One region of the Neptunomonas concharum genome, then DNA from elsewhere that is predicted to be linked to it. Evidence: predicted binding sites of a transcription regulator. Region 1 holds the regulator's gene; each other region holds the start of a gene.
What was found. The regulator sigma-54, encoded in region 1, starts transcription at its own class of promoters, with help from an activator protein. The targets are predictions, from matches to a motif close to TGGCACNNNNNTTGCTNT.

Region 2: a site for sigma-54 is predicted at 2,912-2,929, ahead of F0U83_RS14995 (DUF3305 domain-containing protein). Genes of this name have one in related genera too.
Region 3: a site for sigma-54 is predicted at 3,246-3,263, ahead of F0U83_RS10530 (nitrate reductase). Genes of this name have one in related genera too.
Region 4: a site for sigma-54 is predicted at 3,637-3,654, ahead of F0U83_RS10500 (CmpA/NrtA family ABC transporter substrate-binding protein). Genes of this name have one in related genera too.

What each region holds. Positions count from the first base shown of each region.
Region 1 covers NZ_CP043869.1:2,624,205-2,630,284, forward strand. Annotated here, with positions in the region: gene F0U83_RS12395 (KpsF/GutQ family sugar-phosphate isomerase) at 1-477, shown strand, start outside; gene F0U83_RS12400 (KdsC family phosphatase) at 477-1,013, shown strand; gene lptC (LPS export ABC transporter periplasmic protein LptC) at 1,013-1,588, shown strand; gene lptA (lipopolysaccharide transport periplasmic protein LptA) at 1,575-2,096, shown strand; gene lptB (LPS export ABC transporter ATP-binding protein) at 2,099-2,827, shown strand; gene F0U83_RS12420 (RNA polymerase factor sigma-54) at 2,865-4,430, shown strand; gene hpf (ribosome hibernation promoting factor) at 4,475-4,765, shown strand; gene ptsN (PTS IIA-like nitrogen regulatory protein PtsN) at 4,786-5,241, shown strand; gene rapZ (RNase adapter RapZ) at 5,256-6,080, shown strand, end outside.
Region 2 covers NZ_CP043869.1:3,155,569-3,161,648, reverse strand. Annotated here, with positions in the region: gene F0U83_RS15005 (4Fe-4S binding protein) at 1-1,666, opposite strand, end outside; gene F0U83_RS15000 (DUF3306 domain-containing protein) at 1,879-2,430, opposite strand; gene F0U83_RS14995 (DUF3305 domain-containing protein) at 2,420-2,866, opposite strand; gene fdhD (formate dehydrogenase accessory sulfurtransferase FdhD) at 3,113-3,952, shown strand; gene F0U83_RS14985 (helix-turn-helix transcriptional regulator) at 3,945-4,847, shown strand; gene F0U83_RS14980 (sensor histidine kinase) at 4,848-6,080, opposite strand, start outside.
Region 3 covers NZ_CP043869.1:2,239,730-2,245,809, reverse strand. Annotated here, with positions in the region: gene F0U83_RS10535 (NAD(P)/FAD-dependent oxidoreductase) at 1-471, shown strand, start outside; gene F0U83_RS10530 (nitrate reductase) at 500-3,139, opposite strand; gene nirD (nitrite reductase small subunit NirD) at 3,441-3,779, opposite strand; gene nirB (nitrite reductase large subunit NirB) at 3,793-6,080, opposite strand, start outside.
Region 4 covers NZ_CP043869.1:2,232,341-2,238,420, reverse strand. Annotated here, with positions in the region: gene F0U83_RS10515 (NAD(P)/FAD-dependent oxidoreductase) at 1-275, opposite strand, end outside; gene F0U83_RS10510 (ABC transporter ATP-binding protein) at 250-1,035, opposite strand; gene F0U83_RS10505 (ABC transporter permease) at 1,068-1,991, opposite strand; gene F0U83_RS10500 (CmpA/NrtA family ABC transporter substrate-binding protein) at 2,121-3,470, opposite strand; gene F0U83_RS10495 (CmpA/NrtA family ABC transporter substrate-binding protein) at 3,764-4,903, opposite strand; gene F0U83_RS10490 (ANTAR domain-containing response regulator) at 4,900-5,484, opposite strand; gene gltX (glutamate--tRNA ligase) at 5,638-6,080, shown strand, end outside.

The DNA of each region.
Region 1 (6,080 bases):
GATGCGTTAGCGATAGCACTTTTAGAAGCCAGAGGCTTTAGTGCAGAAGATTTCGCGTTTTCACACCCAGGTGGCAGCTTAGGGAGAAAGCTACTTCTCAAAGTCAAAGATATTATGCACAGCGGCGAAGATGTCCCTCGTGTATCTTCCGGCACACCTATCCACGAAAGTCTATTAGAAGTAACAGACAAGCGCTTAGGTATGACCACGGTAACGAACACACAAGGGCAACTCATTGGTATATTTACCGACGGTGACCTTCGTCGAACCTTGGATCAAGAACTCAACCTAAAAAATACAAGTATTGATCAAGTGATGACTCAACATTGTACGACCGTTTCAGGGGAACTATTAGCGGCTGAAGCGTTACAAATAATGCAATCAAAAAAGATCAATGCGCTAATCGTCTGCGACCAAGAGAACCGCCCTGTTGGGGCACTAAATATGCACGACATGCTGAAGGCAGGGGTCATTTAATGAAACGAATAGAGACGCCAGCACTTAAAGAGAAAGCCGCTAAGATTAAATTAGCAGTCTTCGATGTAGATGGCATTATGACAGATGGTAGCCTTCACTTTTTACCCGATGGTCGTGAAGTCAAGATGTTCAATACGTTAGACGGCCTAGGTCTGAAAATGTTACACCAAGCCGGCATCGAAACCGCTATCATTACAGGCAGGCGCTCACCACAAGTCGAAATTCGCGCACAAGCGCTGAATATCTCCTACTTACGTCAAGGGAGAGATGATAAGTTAGCCGCACTTGAGGAGCTATGGACGATGACCGGCCACAGCGCGCAAGACACCGCTTATATTGGCGACGACTTACCTGACCTCTCTGCTATTAAAGCGGTAGCTTTTGGGTGCACTGTGCCAAATGCACACCCCTTTGTAAGGGAACACGCTGATTGGTGCACGGAAAGAACCGGTGGATATGGCGCCGCAAGGGAATTCTGCGAAGCTATCCTTGAGGCGAAAGCCTTACTCGAAAAAGCCTACCAAGACTTTTTATAATGTTGCCTCTGAACCGTAACCAAACCCAGCTATTTCTCGCAATTGCGTTACTGGTGCCTGTGTTCATGTATTGGATTCTACAAACAGACGCAGACCAAGGCTCATCCGACATGCCACCAATAACCAGTGGTGTGGACTATTTTATGAAGGACGTCAACGTTAGAGAGTTTAGCGCCACAGGACACCTAGTACGCACGCTCAACGCTAGTGAATTAAACCACTTCCCTGAGAAGCAAGGCTCCGCTCTGACTACGCCCAAAATAGCGTTACATCGGCCAGGTGCTAGCCGCATTAACTTTCAAAGCAATAAAGGCTTTAGTTCAGACACAACTCAATCATTGCAGCTTGATGAAGCGGTAGTCGTCACGCATAATTCCACCAATGAAGCGCCGACTGAGCTAACCACGTCATCATTAACCCTGCTTCACCTTGAAGGCATAGCAAAAACAGATGCGCCTATCGAGATCCGTCAAAAAGGACACACTACTACAGCGACGGGTATGATTATCAACTACAACACAGGTGTATCTGAGCTTTTATCAGATGTGAAAGGTACTTTTTATGCAGACCAATAAACGCTCATATCATACTCTACTGAGCATTCTAGGAGCTTACTTCTTAGGATTAACCTCCTTCGCTTACGCACTCCCTTCAGATAAGCATCAGCCGATTCACATCAGTGCTGACGCAGCACAGATCAATGAAAAAACAGGCACCACAACCTACACCGGCAATGTACTCATGAAACAAGGTTCAATGGAGATCAAAGCGGCCCGTATTGATCTCTATCGTGAAAAAGACAGCGTTAGCCGCATTATTGCAAACGGTTCCCCCGCTAATTTCCGACAGCAAGCAGCTGAAGATAAGCCTATTACGGATGCCTTTGGCGAAAAGCTTGATTATTTAATCGCCAAACAGACCATTACGATCACAGGCAATGCAAAAGTCCAACAAGAAAGCGACCAGTTTACCGGTAGTAAAATTGTTTATCAGATGGACAAAGCCATCGTAAATGCCTATAGCGGCGAAGGTAAAACCGGGCAGCGCGTCCAGATGGTTATTCAACCTAAGGCTAAGCCCTAATTATGAGTAAATTGCTTCAAGCTCTGCACTTGGCCAAAGCCTATAAGAAACGCCAGGTTGTTCGCGATGTCTCCTTAGAAGTAAATAGCGGGGAAATTGTAGGGTTGCTGGGTCCAAATGGAGCTGGAAAAACAACCTGTTTTTATATGATTGTAGGCTTAATTCAAGCCAATGATGGAGCCATCCGCATTGGCGATGATGACGTAACCCGTGATCCTATGCACCTTCGTGCAAGGAAAGGGATTGGCTACCTGCCACAAGAAGCGTCTATTTTTCGAAAGCTAAGCGTCAAGGATAACCTGATGGGTATTCTAGAGATGCGAAAAGAGCTGACGCCCTCCCAAAGGGAAACGAAACTCGAAACCTTACTTGAAGAATTCCATATCTCTCATTTGCGAGAAAGCCTAGGTATGAGCTTATCCGGCGGTGAGCGCCGAAGAGTGGAAATCGCACGAGCTCTAGCTTCTGAACCCTCCTTCATTTTGTTAGATGAACCCTTTGCGGGCGTAGATCCAATCTCAGTAAATGATATCAAACAGACTATAAAGCACCTACAATCTAAAGGCATAGGCATATTAATCACAGACCATAATGTTAGAGAAACACTCGATATTTGTGAAAAAGCCTATATTGTAAGTGAAGGGGTAATTTTAGCCCAAGGCACTCCCGCAGAGATACTCGCCAACGATCAGGTGAAAGCGGCCTATTTGGGTGATACCTTCAAACTTTGAGTAGATTGATACCGCTTAGGAGTATTGTTGTAATTTTATGAAGCAGTCATTACAACTTAAAATGGGTCAGCACCTAACAATGCCCCCTCAATTGCAGCAGGCTATTCGCTTACTGCAATTATCGACGCTTGATCTCCAGCAAGAGATCCAAGAAGCGCTCGACAGCAACCCTATGCTTGAGACATCAGAAGAAGCGGATGAGCTTCATGAACAAAGCCAGCCAGAACAGGCGGATAACGCCACTCAATCAGCTGAGCCCGAAACAACCTCTTCGAAAGAGCATACTGATAGCGCTTATGAGGAACCTAGCAACAGCCAAAACGATTCACTTGATGAGTATCAAGAGACAGAAGACTCTTTTGACGATCAGTGGAATGATCGCATCCCAGAAGAGCTTGCTACGGACTCATCATGGGATGATACCTTTCAAGCATCTACCAATTCTGGCAGCACAACCCATAGGGATGAAGACTTGCCCTTTGAGTCCAATGATAGTGCAGAAGAAACCCTTCAGGACCACTTGCTCTGGCAGCTTAATCTTACGCCAATGAGCCCTACGGATCAGATGATCGCCGAGGCGATTATTGACGGTATCGATACCGAAGGCTATCTACGTATTTCATTAGATGAGCTGCTTGAGCATTTCGTCCAAGAAGAATCTGAACTTTTTCAGGATGCTGAATTGGATGAGCTTGAGGCTGTACTGCACCGCATTCAGCAATTTGATCCGCCAGGTGTTGCAGCACGCGATTTAGGTGAGTGCCTGAGCATACAGCTACAGCAATTACCTCCTGACACGCCCCTTTTGAAGCAATCAGTGATGCTTTGTCGCCAATATATACACCTGCTAGGTAGCCGAGACTATAAGCAGTTGATGCGTAAACTGAGGCTAAAAGAGCCGCAACTTCAAGCCATCATTACGCTGATTCAATCGTTAAATCCGCATCCAGGATCTTTTATATCGAACAGTAAAGCCGAGTATGTCATTCCAGATGTATATGTAGAGAAAATTCGTGGTGTATGGACTGTACGACTTAACTCGGAAGCCTCACCTAACTTACAGATAAACACCCGTTATGCAGACCTCATCAGGCGAGCAGACAACAGTGCAGACAATACCTACCTCAAGAGTCATCTGCAGGAAGCTCGCTGGTTTATCAAAAGTTTACAAAGCCGTAATGAAACTTTGTTGAAGGTTTCAAGCCAAATCATTGAAAGACAGTCTGACTTTCTAGACTTCGGCCCAGAAGCGATGAAACCCATGGTTTTACATGACATCGCGGAGGCGGTAGAGATGCATGAATCTACGATATCTCGTGTAACCACTCAAAAATATATGCATACACCTAGAGGGATTTTTGAGCTTAAGTACTTCTTCTCCAGCCACGTTAGCACAAGTGACGGAGGGGCTGCGTCATCCACAGCCATACGCGCAGTCATCAAAAAACTGATAGCCGCTGAAAATCCAACTAAACCTTTAAGTGATAATAAAATAGCCCAACTATTAGATGAAGAAGGTATACAGGTCGCACGGCGAACCATCGCCAAATACCGGGAAGCAATGGGAATTGCGCCTTCAAATGAGAGAAAGCGTCTGATTTAATGAACACACTACGACATACCTGTCGTGTCAAAAGGAGACTTAATATGCAAATCAATATCACTGGCCACCATGTAGAACTGACAGAAGCTTTATCTGAATACGTACACACTAAATTTGAAAAGCTGGAACGCCACTTTGATAACATCACAAACGTTCAAGTGACACTAAGTGTAGATAAATTACGTCAAAAAGCTGAAGCCGATATGCATATTGCAGGTGGGGAAGTATTTGCCACCAGTGAACACGAAGATATGTATGCTGCTATCGACGGTCTCACTGACAAACTCGATCGCCAGATCATCAAGCACAAAGAAAAACTGAAAAGTCACAAATAACCATTAGATTTATAGCACACATGTCCATTATATCTTTGCTATCACCCGAACGAACGCTTCAACATATTGAAGGCGGCAGTAAAAAGCGCATTCTGGAGTTTGTAAGTAACATCATTGCAGAATCAAACGGCAGTATTGTCGCAGAAGATTTATTTAGTGGATTGATAAGCAGAGAAAGGCTGGGCAGCACCGGCATTGGCGAAGGTGTGGCGATCCCACATTGCCGCCTTGCCGGTATTACCGAAGCGATCGGTGCGCTGATCCATTTATCTGAACCCATTGATTTTGATGCGATAGACAATCGCCCCGTAGACCTACTCTTCTTTTTGCTTGTTCCTGAAGAAGCCTGTGAAGAACATCTAAATATTTTAGGGAAACTCGCTGAGTCCTTTAGTCAAGAAGCGATTAGAGAACAACTAAGAAAAGCTGACTCCAATACTCATCTGTTGCAAGTGGCTTCAGAAGTTTTTAACTAAACAGCAGAGTAACAATGAAACTCATCATTATCAGTGGCCGCTCAGGTTCAGGTAAAAGTACAGCCCTTCAGGCACTGGAAGATGTCGGATATTATTGTATCGACAACTTACCTGCCATGCTGATGCCCGATTTAGTCACTCACATGCTAAATGATGATGCGCAGCTCAATAAAATTGCGGTCTGCATTGATGCACGCAACCTGTCCAGCAATCTGGAAAAGGTGCCGCAGATGTGGACATATTTTCGCCAATATCCAGAAATTTCCGTAGAGCTTGTCTACCTAGACGCCTCATACGAAACACTGCTGCAACGTTATAGTTCCACGCGGCGCAGACACCCCATGGCAGAAAGAGTCAGTAATCTTCCTGATGCGATAGAATATGAAAGGAAGTTACTAGAACCTATTACGGACCTTGCTAATATCAGGATAGATACTACCCGTTTATCTATCTATGAACTGAGAGACGCCATTAAGCTACGCGTTGCGGACCGTGCGGAGCAATCACTCTCTCTGCAATTTGAGTCGTTTGGTTTTAAACATGGCGTCCCATTGGATGCAGACATTGTATTTGATATGCGGGTTCTGCCAAACCCTTACTGGGTGACTGAATTAAGACAGTACACAGGGCTAGACCAACCTGTCCAAACATTTCTCAGTGCTGCACCTGAAGTCACCGAGATGATCCATGACATCCAACACTACATTGAAAAGTGGTTACCTCACTTTATCAAGAATAACCGTAGTTATATGACGGTCGGTATAGGATGCACAGGTGGTCATCACCGCTCTGTTTATGTTTCAGAGCAACTAGCTAGTTATTTCAAAGAACATATGGAT
Region 2 (6,080 bases), 530 kb from region 1:
GGCTACTGAGGTCAGAAAAAATATCCCTGACTCTGCAGTCCTCGCACATTTTTAAACGATTCAGTGCTTCGCCTTGAAAGAATCTGTGCTCACTGAGTTTCTCGATCATTTTGTTAACCGTTCGCTCCGGCGCGAAGCCTTTACCGCAGGAGATGCAGTTAAAAGGTTCTTCGCTTAACAGAATCTGTTGGGCGTTGCGTTGCTCTGTGAGCAATAAGCGAGGTCGCAGGCTGATTGCATTCTCGGGGCAGCTGTTCTTACATAGAGAGCATTGCACGCAGCTCTGCTCGGTAAATTTGATCGCAGGTTTATCACCGCCATCGGTTAGTGCGGAGGTTGGGCAAACCGCTACACAAGACATGCATAGCGTGCAGCGATCCGTGTCTAACATCACTTCCCCAAAGGGGGCGTTTGCCGGCATGGTAATCGTTTCTGAGGGGGACTCTACATGCTTGGCTAAAAAGTCGATTGCCGCAAACAGCGTATCCCTTTTGGCCGTTTGTGGGGTCAATGGATAAGCAGGTGAATCTTGATAATAGCTTAAGACTTCGTTGAGCTCTGTGAGCGTATGTAAGTCATCAGGTGAAATAAGGGTAAGTCGTCGCGTATCCTGCTGCAAACCATGCAGAATGGTGTGTGCCAGCTGAACCTGCTCATTGAGCAGTTGCTTCATGCTTTCAGGAATCTGCGCTGTATCCAGAAGAACCAGGTGGCTTGCTCCCATCGCAAGGGTGCCTAGCCAAATCTCCATACCTGCAGCGGCAAGCTCTTCAAGCTCAATGGGGATAATATTGCTAGGTAACTTATCAGCCCAAGCGCTGATCGCAGATTTACCTTCTTGATGGTCGTGAAACAGAAAGACCGGTTGTTGCCCTCCCGCTAGACGATAGCTATTCAATAATCGTGATAAATAGTCGATCAAGTAAGCGGGTTTCGGCATCATGTAGTGTATAGCGCCTGTCGGACATGCCGTCGTACATCCACCTGCTCCATGACACAGGTACGGATCAATCGTGATCAGTTGTTTGATCGATTTAATTGCGTCTGCTGGGCAAACATCTAAACAACGGGTGCAACCTGTTTGTCCTCTGGACGAGTGCGCGCAAATATCATTGTTGACGCTGAAATATTTTGGCTTTTCAAAGGTTCCCAAGTAACCGGGCAGCTCCGTGAGCAGCTCTCCTAAGTGGGAAGCGTTGGGCGCTATATGAAAATATCCTGCCGGTAGTAGCTCGCTCTGCAAAAAAGCGGAACGCCCCAGATCCAATATCAAATCAAAAGAGGTTCGTTTAAGTGCAAGTTGAGAAAGCTCAGCAGGGGCTCCATCAACCTCGACTAGCACGTTGAATTGTCCCATATAGCCGCCAACACTTAACAACTTACTAAAAAATGTCGGCAGTGCTTGTGTTTTTTCTAGTGCTTCCTCTAGTCCTGACTGGTCGGCTGCTTGAACGGGTTCGCTGATGAGTAAGGTTAAACTTGCCATCTCTTTCAGTTGGCAGGCGGCGAGACGAACCAAATCCTCAGGACCTATGAGAAGCAGGTGACCATGGGAATCATAGGCAACGTGCGTAGCTGCTAAGTCATGCTGGAAGATGACCTCTGAAAGCGCACTTTGCTTTGCTAGCGCATTTTTATGCTCGTTATTATCTTGCGTTCTTGTCATTTTATTATTCTCTGTTCGTCTTAGGTGCGAACAGTTGATTATTTATCGCTGTCTTATGCAGCGTTGTTCTATGTAATAAGCAACTGCCGATCCATGAGTGTTAGAAAAAAAAGCATTAGAAGTGGTGTAGAGTCGGCCACTAATTGGCTATTGGGGTTTGTGTCGGGACAATTTGTCTTAATGTCCCTAAAAAACTGGGACAATTCATCGCGTTATCCCATTAGGTCGGCTTCGCCAAGATCTTCATCAACACTCTGATTTGCTGTTTGAGGTTGAGTATCTTCGGGCTGTGCTTGGTTAGGTCGAATATCTGACTCTTCTTCAGAAGGATGATCTTGTATGGCCTCTTCAAGCTCATCTTGATGCTTGTTGACCCAGTTGCGAATTTGCTTAGCGACCTCGGCTGTCATGGACGGGATCTGACTGAAGTCACCATCGTAGTCATTTAAGCCATCTCGTAGATTAAATTCGGGCAAGTGAAACAGTTTGCGTAGGGCTTGTTGGCGTATCGCGTCGCTGACTCCTTCCGATAAAAACTGAGCAAAATTTGAATCCTGATCGAGGCTTTCTATGTCAGGCATGTCTGCATCGGTTAATGCTTCTCTATCGGAGTCTATTTCAGGGTGTGTGGCCGCGGTTGTTAAGGGCTCTGAAGTCGGCTCTGTTACCGTTGCCTCTTGAGAGGAGTCTGGTGCATTGGCGTGGCTTTGTTCTGTTCGTTTTAGCCGAGACCAGCGACCCAAAAATGATTCATCAGTTGCCACTGCTACGTCCTCCACCTTTCCGTTTTTTCTTGCGCCCCATTTCGATGAGTTCGCCATGCAGGCCTAGATAGCTTTCTATCCAGCACTGCACGGCCGGTGGCATCGGGAATGACATCACTTGATGTTCTCCATCCATGTAGGATGAGGCTTCATCTTGGCTAGCGGTTAAATGAAGAGGGGTTAGCTGGTTATCTGTTTCATCTTCATTACAAAGTAGAAAGAGGCAGGGAGCTGTCGAGTTTAAGTTGAATCGATAAGCGCTACGCTGGTCTTTATGTAACTCTAACGTTATGTAGTCATAGCCTGATTGGGGCGCCCCACCTGGAAGCAAATCATCCAGGCTCCATCGTGGGCTTTCCCATTGACCTGTCATCACCATTTCAGACTTTAGCTTTAGCTGCATGGGCCAGCGGTCGCTTGTTTTGGCGAATGTCATCGGCACTCCTTAATGGTATTACTCAATATGATTGCGTAGTAATCGTTAGCAAGCTTTGCGCCATGCTTCTAAGAACCCCATGTTTTCAAGTTGGGAGGGATGTAAAGTCGCGCTATTGGGAAGAAATATCTCAATTATTGGGACATTTTGTCCCATGCGTGGATGGTGACTGTCCCCTAAGCCTGATAAACCGGTATGGGTATGGATCTTGCTCATGGTCTACCGATTTCGGTGGAGATTCGTTTTATGAGCCAGCAGAAAGATTCGATGATTCAACTTAGCCATGCTAGCGCACCACTTACTGAAGCGGTCAGCGTCTATGATGAAACGGGAGCGTCCCGTGAAATACATGTTGCGTGTGAAAGGCCGCTGACGATTTACCTCAATAAGCGTGAGATTGTGACACTCATGACATTGGGGGCGGATCCTGAAGCATTAGTGTTGGGCTATTTACGAAATCAGGGGTTTATTCAACACCTGTCTACCGTAAGAGCGATACAGGTGGATTGGGAAGTAGAAGCTGCTGCTGTTGTTACAGATGCCGACCCTGATGATTTGGAGGAGCGCTTGAAGCAGCGTACGGTCACCACCGGATGTGGTCAGGGAACGATGTTTGGGAGTGTTATGGATAAGTTGGCTCAGATCCGTTTGCCATCTTCTTCACTACGCCAAAGTACGCTTTATAGTCTTCTCGGGGCGTTGAGTCGCCGCAATGACACTTATCGAAATGCCGGTGCAGTTCATGGCTGCGCGATTTGTGAGGGGGAGCAGGTTATTGCTTTTGTGGAAGATGTAGGTCGCCACAATGCGGTTGATACATTGGCAGGGCGTATGTGGTTGGAGGATATATCAGCACAAGACAAGGTGTTCTACACCACGGGGCGATTAACATCTGAAATGGTAATAAAAGTCGCCCAAATAGGAATCCCTATCTTGTTATCACGTTCAGGGGTGACGCAAATGGGGTTGGCATTGGCAAGAGAGTTAGGTATCACAATGCTCGGGAGGGCTAAAGGGCGGCATTTTTTGGTGTTTAGTGGGGAGAAGAACATAATTCTAGATGCGCAAGGAGAGAGGAGTGAGTGATCCGTTACCGCCTTTTATGAATGTTCGCCAACTTGCGGAATATCTCCACCTAAATGAAAAGAAGGTGTATGCGTTAGCTGCTGAGGGTGGAATTCCTGCTACTAAGGCAACTGGCAAGTGGTTATTTCCCAGAGCATTAGTGGATCGTTGGTTGCTGGATACTGCTCACGGAGGGTTGATGGCTGATCGGCTGATCATTTCCGGTAGCGATGATCCTTTACTACAGGCAACAGCTAACCGTTTGACTCAGCGGCTAAAGACGCAAGCAGTGTTCTCTTATACTGTTACAGGTACTAAATTAGGTCTTGAGTTATTAGCGCAAGGGAGTTCAGACGCTTGTGCTATTCATTGGGGGAGAGCGGAAGAAAGTGGGGTTCGTCATCCTGCTTTGTTGCAACAATACAGCGCCTCCAAAGATTGGTTGCTGGTGCACCTTTTTAAACGTCAGCAGGGTTTGATTGTTCGCCATGTTGATTATGAACGTTATCAAGATCCGAAAGAGGCTTTGTTGTTTCAAACCCGTTGGGTTATCCGTCAGGAGGGTGCAGGGTCGCAGCGATTTTTAGGCGAGTGGCTTGCTAAGCAGGGGTACCCGATGGGGCAGCTGAGCCAAACCCAGGTGGCCTTTTCTGAGCGTGAAGTCGCTTCTTTAATTGCTAAAGGGGAGGCGGATATTGGCCCGGGTACTTATAGTGCTGCTAAAGAGTTTGGGTTGGACTTTATAGAAGTTTGTGAAGAAAGCTTTGACTTGGTCATTCCCAGAAAAGTGTATTTTCGGCGTTTGGTGCAACAGCTGTTTGAGTATGTGCAAAGCCCTGAGGGGATTGCTCTGGCGCAGCGCTTAGAGGGGTATAACTTAAGTCAGTGTGGCAAATTGATCTGGTGTGCTGAGTAGTTAAGCGCCTCTAATGGCGCGGCGATTGGTACGTTCGGCCTGGGCTAGCCCATCGAGTAGTTCACTGACGCTGTCATCTTGTGAGTTGGTAGGTGTATAGTGCTCGGGTAGGCATATCGTGAAGCAGGAGCCTTGTCCCTCTTTTGACTGAACATTAAATTTTCCGCTATGGCGTTGGATAATGCCATGGCTGACGGATAGGCCAAGACCGGTTCCACTCTCCTTAGTCGTAAAAAATGGGTCGAATACCTGCCTCAAATGATGGTTGGATATTCCATGACCGAAGTCTGTTACGGAAATGCAGACGCCTTTAGTCTCGTTTTCTTCAGTCCAGTCTTGTGTGCTTACTAGAATCTTTCCGGGCCCTTGTGTTGCGTGAGCCGCATTAAGGATTAAGTTTACCAATACTTGCTGGATCTGTTGGGTGTTAAATTCAACAAGCGTTGTGGCTTGGTAGTCTAAATCTACGCTGACGTGTTGCTTATCTAAGGCGTGTCTGACCAAAAGTAACGTGTCATCACATACGGTATTAATATTTTGCACTGCATGGCTATCGACATAGGTGCCGGGACGGCTGTATTGCAATAGGTTATTGATTAATGAGCGGATACGGTAAACCTGCTGGATGATCATGTCTATTTCAGCTTGGGCTGGCTCTGCTGCTGCGCCTAACTCATCTGTTAGCAGGTCTATACTGCCTAGGATTACTGCAGCGGGGTTGTTTATTTCATGGGCAATACCGGCGGTGAGTTCTCCTAAAACCGCCAGTTTCTCCTTATCCAAGAGCTGCCGACGTGTGTTTTTTAGTAGTTTAATGTGTTGCTTTAACGCTTCGGTTCTTCGCTTTAAGGAGCGGGTGCGTTGCTCTACGGTGGCTTCAAGCTCGTCATTTGCCTTGCGAATCTGATAGTCGCGCTCTTCTAGCAGATCCAGCATTTTGTCAAACTCAATAGCAAGGTCAGCTAGTTCATCGCTGGTTTCCAACGAGCCTATACGCTGTTCCATGTTTCCTCGCCGAACAGCTTGAACGGCATCATGTAATTGGGTCAGTGGTTGCAGTAATAAGCGACCTCTCTGGAAAACTAAAGCACCGGAGAATAGCATAATGAAGCCGATCATCACTGAAGACTCTATAAGCGTCTTAAAATAAATACGATTAAAAGGGGCTTCATTAAAGCCTGTGTAAATCATCCCGATCTTTTGATTATCTATGTCGAGAAGGGGTTGGTATGC
Region 3 (6,080 bases), 380 kb from region 1:
GATTATCCGGGTGGCCCACTGGCCGGTATCGATTTTCAACGAGAGTTGGAAAGTAATGCCTACCTATTAGGTGGCGAGAATTATGACGCCCCTGCCCAACGTGTGGGTGACTTCTTAAAAGGGCAACCTTCTGATGCACTGGGTGTCGTCGAACCCTCATTTAAGCCGGGTATTAAATTAACAGACTTATCGAAGGCTTTACCTGACTTCTGTATCGAAGCGATTCGTGAGGCAATACCGGCATTTAACCGAAAAATCAAAGGGTTTGCTTTAGAAGATGCTTTACTGACCGGCGTGGAAACCCGCACTTCGTCCCCTCTGAATATCAAACGTGGCGATGACTATCAGAGCATAAACGTACGTGGTTTATACCCTGCCGGTGAAGGTGCAGGCTATGCCGGTGGCATTATGTCAGCTGCGATTGATGGCATTCGTGTTGCCGAAGCCATCGCCTTGGATATGAAGCCCTAAATATCTGATTAGATTAAGATTCTTGCATCTATGCCTGATGAAGATTAATCAGTGATTTCAATTCTGGGACGCAGGAGCCACACTGCGTTCCGCATTTTAATAGTTCTCCTAGTGTATCAATGTCGCAGGCATTGCCATTTGCTAGTGTGTTGATGATTGTGTTTTCGCCTACTTGGTGACAGGAGCAAACAATCTTACCACATGCTTGAGTGCTATCTTGTGGGACCCCTGTAAGTAGCAGATGGCGAGATAACAGAGGTATTGTTTTCCCCATTTGAGACAACAACCATGGTTGGTCTATGGATGGCATATTGATAGCGGAAAAAAGCAGAACAGTGAGTTGCTTATCAATAAAGCCGGCAGCGTGTAGGAAATTTTCGTTAGAGTCCGTGATAGATACCCAGTCTTTAATACGCGGGTAGTATGCTTTTAATCCACTGAGTGTAAAGGTTTTCCCCTCACTCATTAACTCCCAAAGTGTACAGTGTTCGTATGGAATTCGATGCCATTCGACATAGCTAGGAGGTGAAAATGGCAGACTGCTTATCAATACCCCTTGTGAACGTGGGTTCAGAGATTTTGCTTCTACAGGACTATGCTTAAATTCGGGTTGCCCTGATAGAGCATCCCTAATGGGGCGAACCAAGCTATTTGCCTTACCATGGCTGGAAAAAAAGTCGCTCCAATGCATAGGTATAAATACAGAATCTTGGCGCACACTCCGAGTGATCGTTGCTTTAGCAATATATTTTGAAACCGGAGTTTGAAGAGACACCCAACTGTTCTCTTGAATGTTAAAAGCATTGGCTGTAGCGGGGTGTATTTCAACGAAAGGAACAGAAGTATGAGCCAGCAAACGAGAGGTCTTACCCGTTCGAGTCATGGTGTGCCACTGATCACGAATCCTGCCGGTATTGAGAATCAGCTCATTGTGTGTAGCAGGGTATGCGGGAAGTTTAGGTTGAATAGGAATAAGGTTAGCTTTTCTATCTGCTGTAAAAAACACCCCATCTTCGAAGAAACGGGCTCTACCCTTTGGATAAGCTGAGTTAATCGGCCATTGAATAGGAGGCATATTGTCATAGGCTTGGTCGCTCATTAGCGATAATTCTGAAATATCAAAGTCTCGGTTGCCTGAGTTTCTCAAAGCGGACAACTGTGCATGTTCGCGAAAAATATCTGCGCTGGTTTTATAGCTAAAAGCCTCGTTAAATCCCATTTCTTTAGCGATATCACAAATGATCTGCCAGTCGTGGCGAGCTTCCCCTGGAGGCGTAAGAAAGCTTCGTTGGCGCGAAATGGTGCGCTCGGAGTTAGTAACGGTGCCACTTTTCTCCCCCCATGTTGTTGCGGGTAGACAGACATCCGCGTATTTAAGAGTATCGCTAGACAGTGACACATCCTGAACGATAACCAGATCGCACTGGGTTAATGCTTCACGAATACTCTCTGAATCCGGCATGGATACCAGTGGGTTGGTCGCAATAATCCAGATAGCCTTGATCTTGCCTTGAGCTACTGCTTCAAACATATCCACTGCTTTTAGCCCTTCCTGTTGGGCCATGGATGTCGCATGCCAAAACTGCCCAACTTGATCAATATCTTGCGGATTGCTAAATGTCATATGGGCTGCTAGTTGATTAGCAAGTCCGCCGACTTCTCGTCCTCCCATGGCATTGGGTTGGCCCGTGATAGAAAAGGGTGCTGCGCCCACTTTACCGATTTTGCCTGTTATAAGATGGCAGTTGATGATGGCGTTACCTTTATCGACGCCACTAGATGACTGATTAATACCTTGTGAAAAAAGAGTGACTGTGCGCTCTGTTTCAGCAAACCATTGGTAAAACATAGACACGAGATCGTCTTCAAGATCACATATATGGGAGGTATCAGATAAAGTCTGGTGAGATACTTGCTTCAATAGATCCTCATAGCCATTGCAGTGTGAATTGATATAGTTATGATCGATATAGCCGTGCTCAATAAGGTATTGTGCCAAGCCATTATAAAGATAAGCATCAGTACCCGGACGCAAAGCTAAATGCAAATCTGCGATATCACAGCTGGCTGTCTGACGAGGGTCTATCACAACGATTTTCATATGAGGTCGAGCTTGTTTGGCCGCGCTTAAACGCTGATATAAAATAGGGTGTGCCCAAGCAAGATTGGAACCGGTAAGGACTACTAAATCTGCATGTTCAATATCCTCATAACAGGCTGGTACGGTATCACTACCAAAAGCGCGTTTATGGGCAACAACCGCTGATGCCATACAAAGCCTGGAATTTGTGTCGATATTAGCTGTGCCGATAAAGCCTTTCATGAGCTTGTTAGCGACGTAATAATCTTCTGTTAAAATTTGACCAGAGACGTACATAGCGATGGCTTCTGGACCATGTTGCTCAATGACCTGACTTAATTGCTCGGCTATATAGTGTGTTGCACGATCCCAGCTTACTCTTTCGTTTTTAATCGTAGGGTGGAGTATTCGGTCTTGATAGCCGACCGTTTCATGTAAGGAAGCCCCTTTGACGCACAGACTACCTTTGTTCGCAGGATGATCTTTTGAGCCGCTGACGGCAATTAATTGGTTGTTTTCAACCTTAGCATCGACGCCGCAACCCACTCCGCAATATGGGCAAGTTGTTTTAATTATCTGTGTTGTCATGGACTTTTCCCCAAAAAAAAAAGCGCCACCTGAAATCAAGATTCCAAAGTGGCGCCATTGCCATTGCTCCTCAAAGCAGAGACCACAATCTCAGCTCATAATATCTAATGCATGAGGTGTGCCACTTTACTATAAGGGTCTTTTAGCTTCTCACAGTAGTGAAATAGGGCTTAAGCAAGAAATAATTAAATAAAGAGCCAAAGAACAGTGTTTGATTGTGGTGCACAATTGATTGATGTGCACTATTTCGGGAGCGGTAAAAACCTGCAGCCGCTTGCTATTTGGATGCAGGTTGTTTTTATCAGAGAGCCTGAATCATGACTCTATTGTCTACTAATTGAGCTTTCCATGTAGGCAGGCTCACTTTCTCATCCTCTAAACACTCTCCTGTTTCCAGATAGAAGCGCTGCTTGTAGAGCGGAGAAGCCACATAAAGACGACCTTCTTTTGAACCAATGAGGCCTCTTGATAGGATGTTGGCTTGTCCAAAAGGATCGTACTGACTTAGGGCGTAAACTTTTGTTTCGGCAGGGATGTAGAAAAGGGCCACTTGCTTTTCATCAATTAAAGCACAGACGCCGCTATCTTCTACTAAGTCAGATACATCACAAATGTCTAACCAATTAATATCATTCGTCATACTATTCACCAAATTAACCGACTAGTTTAATGAGATCTGATGCTTCAGAAGGTTTCTCTTCTGTGCGAGCAGGCCGGATTTGTCCGCGCTCTTCTACGAATACAATATTGTCATCTGCAGCGTCGCTGTTAACGAAGGTGCGAAAGCGCTTTAATGCGTGCTCATCTTCTATTGTGCGTTTCCACTCACATTCGTAACGATCGACAATCATCGCCATCTGATTTTCAAGGGTTTCTGCAAGCCCTAGTTGATCGTCTATCACTACTTTTCTTAGATAGTCGAGCCCGCCTTCGAGATTTTCCATCCAAACGGAGGTTCGCTGTAAGCGCTTTCCTGTTTTTATATAAAACATGAGAAATCGATCGATGTAGCGAATTAAGGTTTCTTTGTCTAAATCAGTTGCGAATAGATCACCGTGGCGTGGTTTCATACCGCCGTTACCACAGAGGTAGAGATTCCAACCGTTTTCCGTTGCAATAATACCAACATCTTTGCTTTGGGCTTCTGCGCACTCACGTGTACAGCCCGATACAGCAAATTTTATTTTGTGAGGAGCACGTAAACCTTTATAGCGGTTTTCCAGCGCTATCGCTAAACCTGTACTGTCATCGACACCATAGCGGCACCAAGTTCTACCAACACAGGATTTCACTGTTCTCAAAGATTTTCCATAAGCGTGTCCCGTTTCCATACCTGCATCGATTAAAACTTTCCAAATCTTAGGCAGCTCATCCAGTGTTGCCCCAAATAGATCAACCCTCTGCCCGCCGGTGATTTTGGTATATAAATTGTAATCTTTGGCCACTTGACCAATGGCGATGAGCTGATCTGGTGTGATCTCACCGCCTGGGACTCTAGGTACTATGGAGTATGTGCCATCTTTTTGCATATTAGCGAGGAACGTATCGTTAGTGTCCTGCAAACCTACATGGGGCTTATCCAGAACATATTCGTTCCAGCAGGATGCTAGCAATGAGCCGACAAGTGGCTTACATATTTCGCAGCCATGTCCACCATTGCCATGCGTACGCATTAAATCATTAAAGGTCTTGATCTCTTCTACTCGGATGATGTTGTAAAGATCCTCACGAGTATACGAGAAGTGTTCGCAAATATCGGTACTGACTTCTATACCACGGGCTGACAGTTCATGATTGACTAGATCGGTCAATAATTGCACACAGCCGCCGCACCCTGTGGCGGCTTTAGTATCCGCTTTAACGTCTCCGACAGTCTGTGAGCCTTGTGTAATGGAACCGCATACAGCGCCTTTTGTGACGTCGTGACATGAACAAATTTGTGCTGTATCGGGTAAAGCGCTAACTCCCAAGCCTGTTTGGGCATCATCACCGCCAAAGTTAGGAACGATTAATACTTCAGGGTTGGCAGGCAGATCAATTCCGTTAAGCGCATATTGAAGCAAGGTGCCGTAGTCATTGGCTTCACCGACAAGAATCGCGCCGAGAAGCTTGCTCCCAGACTCAGAAACGACAAGTTTCTTATAGACTTCATTGACTTCATCATTATAAATGTAGCATTTCGAGTGTTTTGTGTGAGCATGCGCATCGCCGATGCTAGCGACATCTACACCCATTAATTTGAGCTTAGTGCTCATATCCGCACCGAGGAACTGACTATCTTCACCAATGAGTTGGGATACAACCACTTTAGCCATCGCATAACCTGGGGCAACCAGTCCGTAAATACGTCCGTTCCAAAGGGCGCACTCGCCAATAGCATAGATGTTTTCATCTGATGTTTGGCAGTTGTTATCTATAACAATCCCGCCGCGTTCACCGACTTCAATATCACATTGACGCGCTAAATTATCCCGAGGCCGAATGCCCGCAGAGAAAAGAATAACATCGGTTTCTAAGACTTCGCCGTCGGCAAATTCCATACGATGAAGTGCACCTTCGCCATCAATTATCTGTAGCGTGTTTTTGCCCGTATGTACTTTAACGCCGAGCTTTTCTATCTTGTGTCGTAGTAGCTGTCCACCCCCTTCATCGAGTTGAACTGCCATTAGGCGAGGTGCAAACTCGACAACATGGGTTTCTAACCCTAGGTCTTTGAGTGCTTTTGCCGCTTCAAGCCCTAATAAGCCCCCTCCAACGACAACACCAATCTTTCCTTTTTCAGCTGCAGCCTTTATTGCTTCTAAGTCTTCAATCGTGCGATAAACCAAACAGTTTTCCCGTTCATGTCCCGGAACCGGAGGAACGAAAGGATAAGAACCAGTGGCTAGAACTAACTTGTCAAAATATAAGATAGTGCCTTTATTGGTGTAGACACGTTGAT
Region 4 (6,080 bases), 390 kb from region 1:
ATCCTATTGGCCTCATACCAAGCGAGTGAATTTAAAATGAGTGCTTCTTGAGTAATCTCACCCGCCAGTAATGGAGACAGCATAATACGGTTGTAGTTGGGTGTGTTTTCTTCTCCTATAACGGAAATGTGATAGTGCTCTGCATCACGTTTAATTAATGCTTCAAGGAGCTTCCCGCACGCCATCCCGCAGCCAATGATGACTAAATGCGGTTTCTTTAGGTTTGTATGGATAGGGCTATTCATAGGATTATGCTGCTTTACAATGTTTCTCATAGAGGAAACTCAACACTTCGTGGCGGTAATGGTTGTACTCAGGATCATCAGCGAGCTGTATCCGATTCCTTGGGCGTTCTAACCCAATATCCAAAATTTCACCGACGGTAGCAGCGGGGCCATTGGTCATCATGACAATACGGTCAGAGAGTAGAACTGCCTCATCCACATCATGAGTGATCATAATGACGGTGTTATTCAGGTCGTTTTGTATGTCCATCAGAGAGTCTTGAAGGTGAGCACGAGTCAGAGCATCCAAAGCACCAAAGGGTTCATCCATCAGCAACACCGTTGGTTCCATTGATAAGGCTCGCGCGATGCCTACACGTTGTTTCATGCCGCCAGATATTTCATCAGGGCGCTTGTCCAAAGCATGGCTCATATGGACAAGTTCAAGGTTATGGAGAATCCATTCGCGCATCTCCGCTTTAGATTTTTTCCCTTTAAAAACTTGTTTAACTGCAAGCTCTACGTTTTGATAAACGGTTAGCCAGGGTAATAATGAATGGTTCTGAAATACCACGGCTCTTTCTGGGCCGGGCTCAAATACTTCTTTCCCATCAAGAACAACACCACCGCGAGTTGCCTGGTAAAGACCAGCAACGATATTCAGAACGGTTGATTTACCGCAACCCGAGTGTCCGATTAAAGAAATGAACTCACCTTCTTTAATCTTCAAATTAACGCTATCCAAAGCCTTGAATGGTCCATTTGGCGTTGGGAACTCGATAGATACATCGGAAATGTCTAAATGAATCATGATGTTTCTCCAGTAAATTTTTACGATGTTTCTTAACGTAATGCTGATGATTTATCCCAGGAAACCTTGCGCTGAATAACCAGCATCAGACGATCCAATAGGAAGCCGATAAAACCGATAGCAAGTACCGCTACCATGATGCGACCCAACGAATCAGAGCTTCCGTTCTGAAACTCATCCCAAACGAATTTTCCCAAGCCAGGGTTTTGCGCAAGCATTTCTGCCGCAATCAATACCATCCATGCGATGCCCAGCGATAAGCGAAGGCCTGTAAATACGGCAGGTATAGACGCGGGAATCACAATCTTAATAACGTGTGTTAGCCACCCAAGGCGCAACACCTGACTGACGTTCTGTAAATCCTTGCTGATACCTGATACACCAACGGCAGTGTTAATTAAGGTTGGCCACAAAGAGCAGAGGGACACTGTGAGTAGAGAGGTAATGAATGACTTGGCAAACATCGGGTCATCGGAGGTATAAACGGCACTGACGACCATGGTTACCAGTGGTAGCCAAGCTAAAGGAGATACGGGTTTGAATAGTTGGATCAATGGATTAATAGCTGAATATAATGTGCTGTTAAGACCAATCATGATCCCTAATGGAATGGCAATGACGGAGGCCAAAATAAAGCCTGCCATGACTGTAATTAGACTGGTTAATATCTGATCAAAAAAAGTGGGAGAGCCGGTATAAGGGCGAATTTTTATGGTAGCGTCTGGATTTTTTTCGAGTTTCTTAGCATTTCGTGCTTCCTGGCGCTGATAAAAAGCCTCCTCTTTTTGGCGTTCGGCTGTATGCTCTTCAATCAGTGTTAATGATTGCTGATACACCTGCGCGGGGCCAGGGAAGGTGCCCAATGAGGTATTGATATTTTGCGCACCAATATGCCACACAAAAAGGAACGCCAATAACCCGATCAGCGGAACCCCCGTGTGCTTTAGAATCAGCATGAGCTGATCTCCAGGGCGATCACCTTTAATTATCTGTATAAAGGGGGTAAGCCAGTTCATTTTAAGTAAGAGGGTGCTCATTGCTTGGCTCCTTATATGGCCCTCGTTTGAGAGGGCCAGGTACTGATATCACAGTGTTTCGTCGTTTTTTAGGCCGATTTTGAATTGCTTTAGATAGTCATTTGGTTGACGGCCGTCGTAGGTAATGCCGTCAATGAAATGCGTTTGTGGTTCTCGGAAACCTTCCTCAGTTGCAAAGTCAGGGAAGTCACTTGCGTCCATGACGCCATCGTCAATAAGGGATTGAGCTGCTTCTGCGTAGATATCTGGGCGATAGACTTTTTTCGCAATATCCATATACCAGCTGTCTGGCTTTTGATCAGGAATTTGTCCCCAGCGACGCATCTGAGTGAGATACCAAATAGCGTCTGAGTAGTAGGGGTAAGTGGCGTTGTAACGGAAGAACACGTTGAAGTCAGGGACATCTCGTTTGTCACCTTTCTCGTATTCAAAAGAACCGGTCATAGAATTGGCGATCACTTCATAATCTGCCCCCACATAATTAGGCTGAGATAAAATCTTTACAGCTTCTGGGCGGTTGGCGTTGTTGTTTTCGTCTAACCATTTGGCTGCACGAATCATCGCTTTTACAACGCGTTTGTGAGTGTTGGGATAATTTTCTGCCCATTTACTGGACACCCCAAATACTTTTTCAGGGTTGTTTTTCCAGATTTCATAGTCTGTCACGACAGGCACACCGATGCCTTTGAACACGGCTTGCTGGTTCCAAGGCTCACCCACGCAGTAACCATAGATAGTGCCGGCTTCTAGTGTGGCGGGCATTTGAGGGGGAGGTGTTACCGATAGCAGAGCATCGGCATCCAGTTTTCCTGACGTATCACCTTTATGAGGTGCATAATAGCCGGGCTTAATACCACCTGCCGCCAGCCAGTAACGAAGTTCATAGTTATGAGTAGATACCGGGAAGACCATCCCCATATTGAAGGGCTTACCTTCAGCTTTGTATTTTTCGACAACAGGTTTTAGGTAGTCTGCTTTGATTGGGTGGACCGGTTTACCATCGGCATCTTTTGGAATGTGAGGCTTCATCTGTTCCCATATTTCATTAGATACGGTGATTGCGTTACCGTTAAGGTCCATGCTGAACGCTGTAATGATGTGGGCCTGTGTTCCAAAGCCAATAGTTGCGCCCAGTGGTTGCCCTGCGAGCATATGGGCACCGTCAAGTTGCCCATCGATTACTCGGTCTAACAAAACTTTCCAATTGGCTTGGGCTTCTAATGTCACATACAGGCCTTCATCCTCGAAAAAACCTTTCTCGTAAGCGATAGCCAAGGGAGCCATATCGGTGAGTTTTATAAACCCGAATTTTAAATCTTCTTTTTCGGGCTCGCCGATACTTGCCTGTGCTACCGACAAGTTCAGCAATCCTGCCGCTGCCGCCGTACCAAAAGTCATTAATGTTTTACGTATTAAGCTACGGCGGCCAATCAGTGTATTTAATGTATTTTTGGACATAGGAAGTCCTCCCAGATATAAAAAAAGAAAGGCGCCCAGCTCGAGAGGGTGAGATCTCGACTGATGGCGCCTTTGCCTGAAAAACAATTTGTAGTGATAGTTTGGATAAGCAGGTAGTGTGCCAACCCGGTAAAGACTGGATTTTAAAAGGGCTTAGCGCGTTTGTAGTGAATATTAAGGATAAAAAAAGACGCTTGAATGCGCCTTTTTTGGTGCGTTGCACAAAAATAGTGCTAGCGAAAGCGCATATCAGGCGGCATTTCGATAGGTTCCTGAGTGCCGTTTATTACCCATGATTCCGAATGGATGCCTTCTGCTTTAGCATCTGCTGACGGAGTATTCAGTTTCATTAGCTCTGCTACCTTACGATAGACGCCTGTTAGATAGGTGTTTCCCGCTGAGGTCTCAGTATCGGGTAGCTGGTGTAAGTTACGAATATGTCGCGTGAACCAACTGGCTTGAGACAGCCACGGGAATGTTGCAGATGGAGGGCTGAAGCGGTGCTTTCCAAGCATCAGGTTTATATTCCCTAAATCAATATCCATATAATGGCTGTCATGGAGTAGCTGAAAACCTAAGCGTTTGTTTTTCTCATCATCCAACCATAAACACGCTTTAAGAATGGCTGAAATAAGCCGCTGATGTGTGTATGGATGATGGTTATGCCATTCTTTGGTAACACCGAGAACCTTATCGGGTGCATTCTCCCAAATTTGGTGGCCGCTCAATAGTTTATGCCCGACTTGGTGAATTTGAGCTATGCTGTTCCAAGGCTCCCCGGCACAGAAGAGATCAATCATCCCCCGTTCCATTGCATCAACCATTTGCGGTGGCGGAACGACGATCTGCCGGATCTTGTTCTCTGGATCAATATTGTAGTGGTTTAACCAATCTCTCAGTAAAAAGTGATGAGTTGAGTAGGTATGAACGGATGCTATGGTCAGTTCTGAGTCGGATGTTTTTAAGTATGACTTCAGAGCCGTAGCGGCCGATTCACTATTCATCGATAGATTTTGGGGGTTAAGCGCATCATAGAGTGGGTTAGATGCGGTAATGGCATTGCCGTTTTGCCCTAAACCTATAGCGGTTACCATAGGCTGTGATGCGCCTAGACCCATACCACTGGCAAGCACGATACCTGCGGGCATTTGAGCGGCATCTAATAGGCCGAACTTTACTTTATCTCTTATGCTTGCCCAAGAAGCCTCTCTAGAAAGGCTGACATCCAAACCTGCTTCAGCAAAGAAAGCGAGCTCTTTGGCAATAACCAAAGGGATGCAGTCCAGCAAAGGGATGAAACCGATTTTGAGCATAGGCTTTTCTGCCATGGGAAATGTCAGTGGAAGATGAACGCTTGAAAATGGGGTCGTCATGACATTAACTCCAACACAGAAATAATATTGCGGGCGATTTCGTACATCGGCTTTTGTTGATCCATTGCCATTTTGCGCATCGCTTTGAAGGCGTGATCTTCAGAACAGTTATTGTGTTTCATGATCAACCCTTTGGCTTTCTCAACGACTTTTCGATCTTCCAGTTCAGAGCGGGCATCGCTAAGCTCTTGTTTCAACGTCTGAAACTCTCTGAATCTAGCCGTGGCAACATCTAATATCGCGCGAATTCGATGGGCTTCGAGGCCATCAACGACATAAGCACTAACCCCCGACCGGATCGCTTTTTCTATAGTGGTTTGGTCACCTTTTTCAGCAAACATAACCACCGGACGAGGCGAGTGTTGATTTAACAATGCCATATTTTCTAGAACATCTCTGTCAGGCGATTCGAGGTCTATGATGATCATATCTGGCTTTAGTTGCTCAACATGTTCGGCAAGTTGGTCAGTTGAGTCGATACGAGCAAGCACCTGATATCCTTGGTCTATCAGCGCTTGTTCAAGCAAAGTTGCTCTGGATGCGTCTTCATCAATAACGAGAACGGAGACATGTATTTTCAATTGAGCTTCTCGTGCATAAGTAAAATCTTAGTTATGCAAAGCTTGAGCCAATTTATTGGTGAGCTAAACTTCCATGTTCAATAGCGGTGCTATACCTCTAAAGGTATAATGGCTGTTTAATTTCGTTCATACGTAAGCTTTGGCAGGAACATAATGACAGTACGTACTCGCGTTGCGCCTTCACCAACCGGCGATCCGCATGTAGGCACCGCCTATATTGCACTTTTCAATCTGGCCTTTGCGCGCCAACATGGCGGGCAGTTTATCTTGCGTATCGAGGATACCGACCAGACGCGTAGTACGTCAGAATCTGAACAAAAGATCCTCGACTCACTCCGTTGGTTAGGCCTTGAGTGGGATGAAGGCCCCGATGTCGGTGGCCCTCATGGCCCTTATCGCCAAAGTGAGCGCAAAGATATGTATGCCCAGTACGCTCATGAACTGGTCGAGAAAGGCTTCGCATTTCATTGTTATCGCACCTCTGAAGAGTTAGATGAGCTACGTGAAGCTCGTCGTGCAGCGGGCGGCCATACAGCACTAAAACAGAGTGATTTGGCGCTGCCCCCAGAAGAGGTAGAAAAGCGAAAAGCTGCCGG